Regions from separate parts of the Diaphorobacter oryzae DSM 22780 genome, predicted to be linked through region 2. Evidence: predicted binding sites of a transcription regulator. Region 2 holds the regulator's gene; each other region holds the start of a gene.

Region 1 (3,273 bases), on a different contig from region 2:
CTGGCCTACACGGCGCTATCGCCCTGGGCTGACGCAGCTGGCTCCTGCACACCGACGCGCCGCCGCCGGGGGGCTGCCTACAGTTCGTTCATCGCCTGACGCAACGCCACCGCCGCAGCGGGAGTTCGCCAGGCGATCCTTTGACAACTGCACAGGAGAGTGACTCATGAACGAAGACCGCATCAAGGGCAACTGGAAACAGTTCACGGGCAAGCTGAAGGAGCAGTGGGGCAAGCTCACCGACGACGACCTCGACGTCATCGCCGGCAAGCGCGATCAGTTGCTGGGCAAGCTGCAGGAGCGCCATGGCCTGGCCCGGGAAGCCGCCGAGGAGCAGCTCAAGAACTGGGAACAGCGCAACCCCGGTTTCCGTTACGACTGACCTGACCGCCCAGGCGCCACGGCGCTTGGGCAGACCACCAGCAACCCGTTCTGAATTTGGAGGACAACCCGTGAATCACGCACGCAATCTGATGGCCCTGGCCGCCGCCGCCCTGATGGCTACGTCCGGCATGGCAATGACCAAGGAGGAATACAACGCTGGCAAGGACCGCATCGGCGCCGACTACAAGGCCGCCAAGGCCCAGTGCGACACCCTGCAGGGCAATGCCAAGGATGTCTGCATCAAGGAAGCCATGGGCAAGGAAAAGGTGGCCAAGGCCGAGCTGGAGGCCCAGTACAAGCCCAGCGATAAGGCCACCTACAAGGTGAACGAGGCGCGCGCCGATGCCGACTATGAAGTGGCAAAGGAGAAGTGCGACGACCAGAAGGGCGATGCCAAGGACATCTGCGTGAAGGATGCCAAGGCGGCCCATGTGGCAGCCAAGGAAAAGGCCAAGGTCCAGCGTGAGCAGGCCAAGCCCGCCGACTCGGCCGCCGAAAAGCGCGCTGACGTGGCCGATGCCCAGAAGGATGCCGCCGAAGCCCAGCGCGAGGCACGTTACAAGGCGGCCAAGGAGCGCTGCGACACCATGAACGGTGACGCCAAGGACAAGTGCGTGGCCGACGCCAAGCGCGCCTACGCCCAGTAATCCCCGCCGGGACACGCTGTCTCCGAGCCCCGCCCATGGCGGGGCTTTTGGGTTGTGCAGCCCGTGGTGCCGCCATGTCCTGACGTGCGTCAATGCACCAGTGCGGCCGCTTTCTTAAGCTCGCGCGGCTTCATACACGCTGCACAGGAAGGAAGGACTGCATATGGCTGCACTGCAATGGTCTGAGGGGCTGGCGCTCGACTTGCCGCTGATGGACGACACGCACCAGGAATTCGTGGAACTGCTGCAGGCCGTGGAGCGCGCGGACGACGCGCGGCTCATCGCCGCCTGGCAGGCACTGGTGCAGCACACCGAGGCGCATTTCGGCCAGGAAGACCGCTGGATGCAGTCCACGCGCTTCGCCTCGGGCAACTGCCACAGCCTGCAGCACAAGGTGGTGCTGCAGGTCATGCGCGAGGGCGCGGAGCGCGCCGCGCAGGGTGAGCTGGGCGTGCTGCGCGGCATGGCGGCCGAGCTGGCCGTCTGGTTCCCGCAGCACACGCAGAGCATGGATGCGGCCCTGGCGCTGCACCTGCGGCGCGTGGGCTTCGACCCCGCCACCGGCACGGTGCAGGCGCCCGACGCGCTGCCGGCCGACCTCATCCACGGCTGCGGCGGCGCCTGCGCCTCGGGCGATGACGAGGCCACAGCGGGCACGCCCGCGGCCGTGGCGGCCTGAGCGCGGATTTAGAAGAAATCAGGCCTCTGGCCAATCAGGGTAAGCGCAAGCAGCTATTGTTTTAATATCTCAAGCGGGTGCGCTCGCCTCAGCGCATCTGGAACAGCTCCTGGTGGAAGCGTTCGGCCGGCAGCCCGTGCGCCGTAAGGTCCTGGCGCATGGCGTCGCCGAAGGCGGTGGGGCCGCAGAACCACACATCGGCCTGCGCCCAGTCGGGCACGGCGGCCCGCAGGCGCTCGCCCGTCAGGCGGCCGTCGCGCTCCGACAGGATCAGGTGCAGGCGCACGCCGGCGGCCGCGGCATCGGCGCGCAGCAGGTCCAGGGCCCGCTCGTCCACCTGGGCCGTGGAGTGGAACAGGTCCACGCTGCGGCCGTCGGGCTGGGCTGCCAGCGCCTTCATGCGCGCCACGAAGGGCGTCACGCCGATGCCCGCGCCGATCCAGATCTGCCGCTGCGCGCTGCCCTCGAACCGGAAGCGCCCGTAGGGCCCCTCCACCGTGACGGGGTCGCCCGGCCGCAGCGCGTGCCGAAGGGTGCGCGTGTAGTCGCCCAGGGCCTTGATGAGGAACAGCAGCCGGCCGTCGCCCTCCCAGGCCGAGGAAATGGTGAACGGGTGCGGGCCCTCGCGCTCGTCGAAGGTCACGAAGGCGAACTGTCCGGCCTCGTGGCCGGCCCACTGGTCCTTGAGCTGGATGGCGACGGCATTGACCTGCACGCCCTCAAGGAAGCCCACCTCCACGATCTCGCCCACCGCCTTGCGCCGCACGCCGATGCGCCGCAGCAGGCTGATGCCGGCGGCCACGGTGCCGGCGGCCAGCAGCAGGCCCATCGCCCAGCCCAGGGGCTGGCCCCAGTAGGGGAAGCTGGCCAGGACCACGGAGTGGAACACCAGCACCAGATAGACCAGCGCCAGCCAGCGGTGGGTGCGAAAGAAATGGCGGTAGGGGAAGCGCCGTATCAGCGCCAGGGCGATCAGGACCACGGCCGCGTAGAAGGCCTGCTCGCCCAGGTCCTCGGCCAGGCCGCGCAGGCTGCGCAGCAGGCGCAGGACCTCCTGCGTCTCCTCGGCGCGCGGCCCGCGCGCGGGCCGCTCCAGCAGCCCCGCCCGCACCAGCCACTTGGGCCCCTGGGCACAGAGCCAGTGGGCGATGGCCAGCACCAGGCCGGCGATGCCCAGCCATTTGTGCAGACGGTACATCTTGTCGAGCCCGTGCAGGCGGGACTCCAGCCAGGCGGGGCGCACCGCCAGCAGCATGGCGGCCGACATGGCGCCCATGGCCAGCACGCCCGAGTACTGCACCAGCAGGTGGCGCCAGTCGAAAAACCCCCGGGCCGCGCCCAGCGCCGGCGCCTCGGCCAGCAGCCACAGCGCGGTCAGGCCCGCGAACAGCCCTGCCAAGCCGGTCTTGATCCTCTTCATGCCTGCCATGTTTCCACGGTTGGGCCGGTCTGGATAGGCCGTGGCCCGCACGGCTTGCGCTGTGTCAACAGCTCTCGGGCGGAATGGGGGAGGGTCGTTGGGGTGGCGGCCTGACCGCTTGTCCTGCTAAGCTTGCCGCGTAT
Region 2 (3,273 bases):
CGCCAACCATGCGCTGCAGGCGTGTGAACGCCGAGCTCAAAACGACGTGGGTCGCAATGACCGCAATCTCGCCCAAGGCAAGACTGGCCGAACGGGTAAAGCCATCCTGACGGAAGGCGCTGCAGAAGCGGCCGAGGCCGCCACTTCCGGCTTGATCAAGAACTCTGGCGACCTGTTGCGAGGAACGCTTGCCGGCGGCGTCGGAGGTTTGGTCGGCGCAGCAGTCAAAGTGGGCGCCGGCTGGAACAAAGCCGATCGCGTGTACGAGCGCTATGTTGAACAATGCATGAAAGACCGGGGGCACATTGTGCTGGGGTGGCGCTGAGGTTTTTCCTCGCTAGATGCATGCCCCATCGGTTTCTGCACTTGCTACCGCCGGTCTGAGTCGCCTTTGTCCCGGTGCTTTTGTGAATCTCCGGCAAGATGCCGTAGGACTTTGGTGCGTGGCATCAGGCTCATGGGGGCAGAAGTGGACGGCTTGAGGCCTTAAAAAAGCCCACCGGCGGTGGGCTTGGCAGGCTGGAAAATGGCCTCAGCGTCCCTGTGCCTTCATCTGGTCGCAAGCCTGCTTTTGCTGTGGCTTGCTCATGCTGGCCCAGCGTGTCTTAAATTCACCGGAAAATTGGGCGTAGCTGCGGTCGTATTCCGCGGGGGAGGCCTGCATATCCTTGATGGCGGCGGCACGTTGGTTCGCCCGCGCGGTCTCCACGTCCTTTGCACTCATGTGACCGCAAGACTGGGCCAGTCCGTTCATGCTGGCCGCGAGCCGCACCACCCCCGCCAGCAGCGCTTTGTCGGGGTTATCTTCGTCATTTGCGTAGGCCATCCCGGCCGTCAATGCCAGGGCTACAGCCAGAGCTGTCTTCATTCCTCTCAGTCCTTTCCCTCTTGTTGACCCGCTTTAACGGCGAGCGGGCACAAGAGGATGGTAAGCGCGTGTACTTGTCGCAGCGTGCAACAAGTTGCAACGCGGACTGTGAGGATTCTCTGGCGCAGTCTAGTGGCAGGCCTGCTGGCTGTTCACGATGCGCTTGAGGGCGTCGGTGTCCACGATGCGCACATGGCGCTGTTTGACCTCGACGATTCCTTCCTCCACGAACTTGGAGAAGGTGCGGCTCACGGTCTCGAGCTTGAGACCCAGGTAGCTGCCGATTTCCTCGCGTGTCATGCGCAGCACCAGTTCGGACTGAGAAAATCCACGAGCATGCAGTCGCTGCACCAGATTCAGCAGGAAGGCGGCCAGGCGCTCTTCGGCACGCATGCTGCCCAGCAAAAGCATGACGCCATGCTCGCGGACGATTTCGCGGCTCATGATCTTGTGGACATGGTGCTGCAGTGCCGTGACCTCACGCGATAGTTCTTCGATACGGTCGAACGGCATGACGCAGACCTCGGCATCCTCCAGCGCCACGGCATCGCAGGTATGCCGGTCGCTCACGATGCCGTCGAGGCCGATGATCTCGCCGGCCATTTGGAAACCGGTGACCTGATCGCGGCCGTCTTCTGTTGCAACACAGGTCTTGAAAAAACCGGTGCGGATCGCAAACAGGGAGGCAAAGGGCTCGCCGTTGCGAAACAACGTGCCGCCCCGTTTGACCTTGCGGCGCACGGCCACGATCTCATCGATGCGTTTCAATTGCTGGTCATCCAATCCCAAGGGCATGCACAGTTCGCGCAGATTGCAGTTGGAGCAAGCAACTTTGATGGATTGCAGGTTGGTGTGCATGGGGACCCTGTTCATGTCGCGAGCTTACCTCTGAAAGCCATTGAGGCAGGAATATCGCAGGCCGTTGAAAGACTTTGAGCCAAGGTCAAATTGTCGCTATGCGGACCTTGTGAGCGCTTGATCAATGTCAAGGACGCTGGAGTGACTCTACGGCACAGTGCATGGCAAATGCAAGGAACCCCCGCCATGACAGTCATTACAACTGAGCTTTTGCGGCGCTTTGACGTCTCTGGGCCACGCTACACCTCCTACCCGACGGCAGACCGTTTCGTGGAGGCGTTTGGCGAGAGGGAGTACATCCTGGCGCTTCAACAACGCCGTGTGGGCTCGGTGGCGAAGGCGATGCCGCTTTCGCTGTATGTTCACATCCCGTTTTGCGAATCCCTATGTTACTACTGTGCCTGCAACAAGATCATCACCAAGCACCCGGAGAGGGCTGAGGCCTATCTGCGCTATCTGAGCCGCGAGATTGATCTGCACACAGCCCATTGCGGCGTGGGACAGCATGTCAGCCAGCTGCACTTTGGCGGGGGGACGCCCACCTTCCTGTCGGACGATGGCCTGCGTGAGCTGATGGGCATGCTAAAGCGCAGTTTCGTGCTGGTTCCGGGAGGAGAGTATTCGATCGAGGTGGATCCTCGGACCGTGGATGAACAGCGGTTGGCCTTGCTGGCTGAACTGGGCTTCAACCGATTGAGCTTTGGTGTGCAGGATTTCGATCCCGAGGTGCAGAAGGCGGTCCACCGCGTGCAGCCTGCGGAGCAGGTTTTCGCCCTCGTGGAGAGTGCGCGCAAGCTGGGTTTTGAGTCGGTGAATGTGGACCTGATCTACGGATTGCCGCGCCAGACGCCGGAGTCTTTTGACCGTACGCTGGAGCAGGTGACCCAACTGCGGCCGGACCGTATTGCACTCTATGCCTATGCGCATCTGCCGGAGCGCTTCAAGTCGCAGCGGCGCATCGTATCGGCAGAGTTGCCCATGGCATCGGCCAAGGTGTCGATGCTGGCGCGCTCCATCGATGTGTTCATGAAGGCCGGGTACGTGTACGTGGGCATGGACCACTTCGCGCTGCCGGAGGATGCACTGGCCGTGGCCAAGCGCCAGGGCCGGCTGCACCGCAATTTCCAGGGGTACAGCACCCAGCCCGATTGCGATTTGATCGGGTTGGGCGTCTCGGCCATTGGTCGTGTGGGCGCCACATACAGCCAAAACGTCAAGACGCTCGACGAATACTACGATGCCATCAACCACGGGCATCTGCCGGTGGCGCGGGGGCTGGCGTTGACGCGGGACGACCTGGTGCGCCGCGCGGTCATCATGGCCTTGATGTGCCAGGGGGAGGTGTTGTTCGAGCCCTTGGAGCAATCCTGGCTGATTGATTTTCGCCGCTATTTCGAGACGGAGCTGCAGCAACTCGAGGAGATGGCAGGGCAGGGGCTTGTGAAAATCAACCCCGAGGGCATAGAGGTGACGCCCATGGGGTGGTATTTCGTGCGTGGCGTGGCGATGGTGTTCGACAAGTATTTGCAGGCCGACCGCAATCGAGC
Region 3 (3,273 bases), 590 kb from region 2:
TCCAGCAGTTTTTCGGCCGCGCCGACACCTTCGGCCTGGGCGTGTGCAACGGCTGCCAGATGTTTGCCGAACTGGCTGACATCATCCCCGGTGCGCAGGACTGGCCGCGTTTCACCACCAACCAGAGCCACCGCTTCGAGGCGCGCCTGTCCATGGTGGAGGTGCTGGAATCGCCCAGCCTGTTCCTGCAGGGCATGGCCGGCAGCCGGCTGCCCATCGCCGTGGCGCACGGCGAGGGCTATGCCAACTTCCAGTACCGCGGCAACGCGGACCGGGCGATCGCCGCCATGCGCTACGTGGACAACCACGGCCAGGCCACCGAGCAGTACCCGTTCAACCCCAACGGCAGCGCTGGCGGGCTGACGGCCGTGACCACGGCGGACGGCCGCTTTACGGCCATGATGCCGCACCCCGAACGCGTGTTCCGCAACATCCAGATGAGCTGGACCGACCTGGCCGCGACCGGCGGCCGGGACGCGCTCAGCCCCTGGGCGCGTGTGTGGCGCAACGCGCGCAAGTGGTTGGGCTGAACTGCCTGGACCGGCCGGGAGGGGCTCCTCCCGGCTATGAAAAACATAGCTCCCAGCGCTTGACAGACAAGCGCTGGGAGCTTTTTTTATTCATAATGCGCGACCACCATTCACGGAGTGATTCATGGCCGGCGCCAGCCTTCTGACCCTGCTCGACGACATTGCCACCATCCTGGACGACGTGGCCCTCATGACCAAGGTGGCCGCCAAGAAGAGCGCGGCCATGGCCGACGACGTATCGGTCATGACCAAGGTGGCGGCGCAGAAGACGGCCGGGGTGCTGGGTGACGACCTGGCGCTCAACGCGCAGCAGGTCACGGGCGTGCGGGCCGAACGCGAGATTCCCGTGGTGTGGGCCGTGGCCAAGGGCTCGGTGGTGAACAAGGCCATCCTGGTGCCCGCGGCGCTGCTCATCAGCGCGTTCGCGCCCTGGGCGGTGACGCCGCTGCTCATGGTGGGGGGCGCGTTCCTGTGCTTCGAGGGCTGCGAGAAGCTGGCGCACAAGTTCCTGCACTCGCCCGAGGAGGACGCGGCGGACCATGCGCGCCATGCCCAGGCCAACGCCGATCCGAGCGTGGACCTGGCGGCCCTGGAAAAGGACAAGATCAAGGGCGCGGTGCGCACCGACTTCATCCTGTCGGCCGAGATCATCGCCATCACGCTGGGTGCGGTGGCGGGCGCGCCGTTCGTGCAGCAGGTCGCCGTGCTCGTGGGCATCGCCGCGCTCATGACGGTGGGCGTCTACGGCCTGGTGGCGGGCATCGTCAAGCTCGACGACCTGGGCCTGTGGCTCAGCGGCAAGGCGAGCCGCGCCGCGCAGGCGCTGGGGCGCGGCATCGTGGCGGCGGCGCCCTGGCTCATGAAGAAGCTGTCGGTGGTGGGCACGGCCGCCATGTTCCTCGTGGGCGGCGGCATCCTGGTGCACGGCGTGCCGGTGCTGCACCACGCAATCGAAGGCGTGGGCGCGGCCATGGCGGGCTGGCCCCTGGCCGGCCTGTGGGCGGCGGTCGCCACCAACGCGCTCAACGCGGTGGTGGGGCTGGCGGCCGGCGCCGCCGTGCTGGCGGCATGGATGCTGGTGGGGCGCCTGCGCGGCGGTTCCGCGTCCCATTGAGCCGTGTTCCAAGAAGATGACGGTGTGATGCTTCGGGACAACACCGATGGACAGAGGCGGATAAGGTTTGATCTGCGGCAATATTGACCTGACGATTCGTAGGCTTAATACATGCACGGGGGTCGTCCCCGTTCAACCGACGTATCGAGTCAACATGAAAAAGAATCTGCTGGCCCTGGCCGCTCTGTGTGCAATGACCTCCGGTGCTGCATTCGCGCAGCAGGCTGAAGAAGGTTCCTGGCTGGTGCGCGCTCGCGCCGTGAACCTGGACAGCGCCAACAAGGACAGCACGGGCCTGGGGTTGTCGATCAACGACAAGGTCATCCCCGAGGTCGATGTTTCCTACTTCTTCACGCCCAACATCGCCGCTGAGCTGGTCCTGACCTATCCGCAAAAGCATGACCTGCGCGCCAACGGCCTGGGCAAGATCGGTTCGCTCAAGCACCTGCCGCCCACGCTGCTGGCCCAGTACCACTTCACCAACTTCAGCGGCTTCAAGCCCTACGTGGGTGCCGGCGTGAACTACACGCGCTTCTCCAACGTGCGCTTCGCGCCCGCCGTGGACGCGGCCCTGAGCCCCTCCATCGACAAGAACAGTTGGGGCGGCGCGCTGCAGGTGGGTGTGGACATCCCCCTGTCCAAGAACCTGTACCTGAACTTCGACGTCAAGAAGGTCTTCATCAAGACCGACGTGCTCTCCGCCGGTGCCAAGGTCGGCACGTTCAAGGTCAACCCCGTGCTCGCGGGCGTGGGCCTGGGCTGGCGCTTCTAAGCCGGGCCCGGCAATACGGTTTCTTCATGGTGGGGTGGGCCGGCGCGCAAGGCGCCGGCCCTTTTTTGCTTTTTGGCCGCGCCCGGTCAGGAGTGGAGCCCACCGGCCCTCATGGCGGCCATCAGCTCCGTGGCGGCGGCCTCGGGCTGGTCAGCATTGACCAGCGCGCGCACCACGGCGATGGAGCCCACGCCCGTCGCCAGCACCTGCGCAAACTGCGACAGGCCTATGCCGCCAATCGCCACCTGCGGGTAGCCGCGCATCAGCCGCGCATAGGCGTCAAGCCGCGCCACGCCCTGTGGCACGGTGGCCATTTTCTTCAGCGTGGTGGGAAACACCGCGCCCATGGCGATGTAGCTGGGGCTGGCGGCATCGGCGCGCACCATCTCGGCGTAGCCGTGGGTGCTGACGCCCAGGCGCAGACCGGCCTCGCGGATGGCGCGCAGCTCGTCGGGCTGCAGGGCGTCCAGATCCTCCTGGCCCAGGTGCACGCCGTAGGCGCCCGCGGCAATAGCCGCGCGCCAGTGGTCGTTGATGAACAGCAGCGCATCGGTGCCCTGCATGGCCTGCACGGCGGCGCGCACCTCGTGCGCGATGGCGGCCTCGTCGGTGGATTTGTAGCGCAGCTGCACCGTGGGCACGCCGGCGCGCGCCATGCGGCCTACCCAGGCGGCGTCGGGCAGCACGGCGTACAGGCCCAGTGCCTGGGGGCAGGGGGCGAAGGGTTGTGCATGGGGAAGCGGCTGTAGGCCGAAGTCGGCCGGCTCGTCGGGCCAGCGGGCGGCGTCGAAACGCCCCAGGCGCCGCGTCTGCGCGGCCCAGGCGCGGGCCAGGCAGTCCGCATCGTGGGCGATGAA

The links. Region 2 encodes FNR, which switches genes on or off when oxygen is low (the NO sensors DNR and NnrR bind a similar motif). Its sites were predicted from a motif close to TTGATNNNNATCAA; they were not measured.
Region 1: a site for FNR is predicted at 1,111-1,124, ahead of BP68_RS09730 (hemerythrin domain-containing protein). Genes of this name have one in related genera too.
Region 3: a site for FNR is predicted at 1,712-1,725, ahead of BP68_RS03150 (OmpW/AlkL family protein). Genes of this name have one in related genera too.

The regions. Positions count from the first base shown of each region.
Region 1 covers NZ_JCANUL010000005.1:13,821-17,093, reverse strand. Annotated here, with positions in the region: gene BP68_RS09740 (CsbD family protein) at 167-382, shown strand; gene BP68_RS09735 (hypothetical protein) at 453-1,031, shown strand; gene BP68_RS09730 (hemerythrin domain-containing protein) at 1,195-1,710, shown strand; gene BP68_RS09725 (ferredoxin reductase family protein) at 1,799-3,130, opposite strand.
Region 2 covers NZ_JCANUL010000001.1:97,446-100,718, forward strand. Annotated here, with positions in the region: gene BP68_RS00490 (hypothetical protein) at 1-325, shown strand, start outside; gene BP68_RS00495 (hypothetical protein) at 533-868, opposite strand; gene fnr (fumarate/nitrate reduction transcriptional regulator Fnr) at 998-1,741, opposite strand; gene hemN (oxygen-independent coproporphyrinogen III oxidase) at 1,913-3,273, shown strand, end outside.
Region 3 covers NZ_JCANUL010000001.1:685,740-689,012, reverse strand. Annotated here, with positions in the region: gene purL (phosphoribosylformylglycinamidine synthase) at 1-530, shown strand, start outside; gene BP68_RS03155 (DUF808 domain-containing protein) at 655-1,644, shown strand; gene BP68_RS03150 (OmpW/AlkL family protein) at 1,799-2,416, shown strand; gene thiE (thiamine phosphate synthase) at 2,503-3,273, opposite strand, start outside.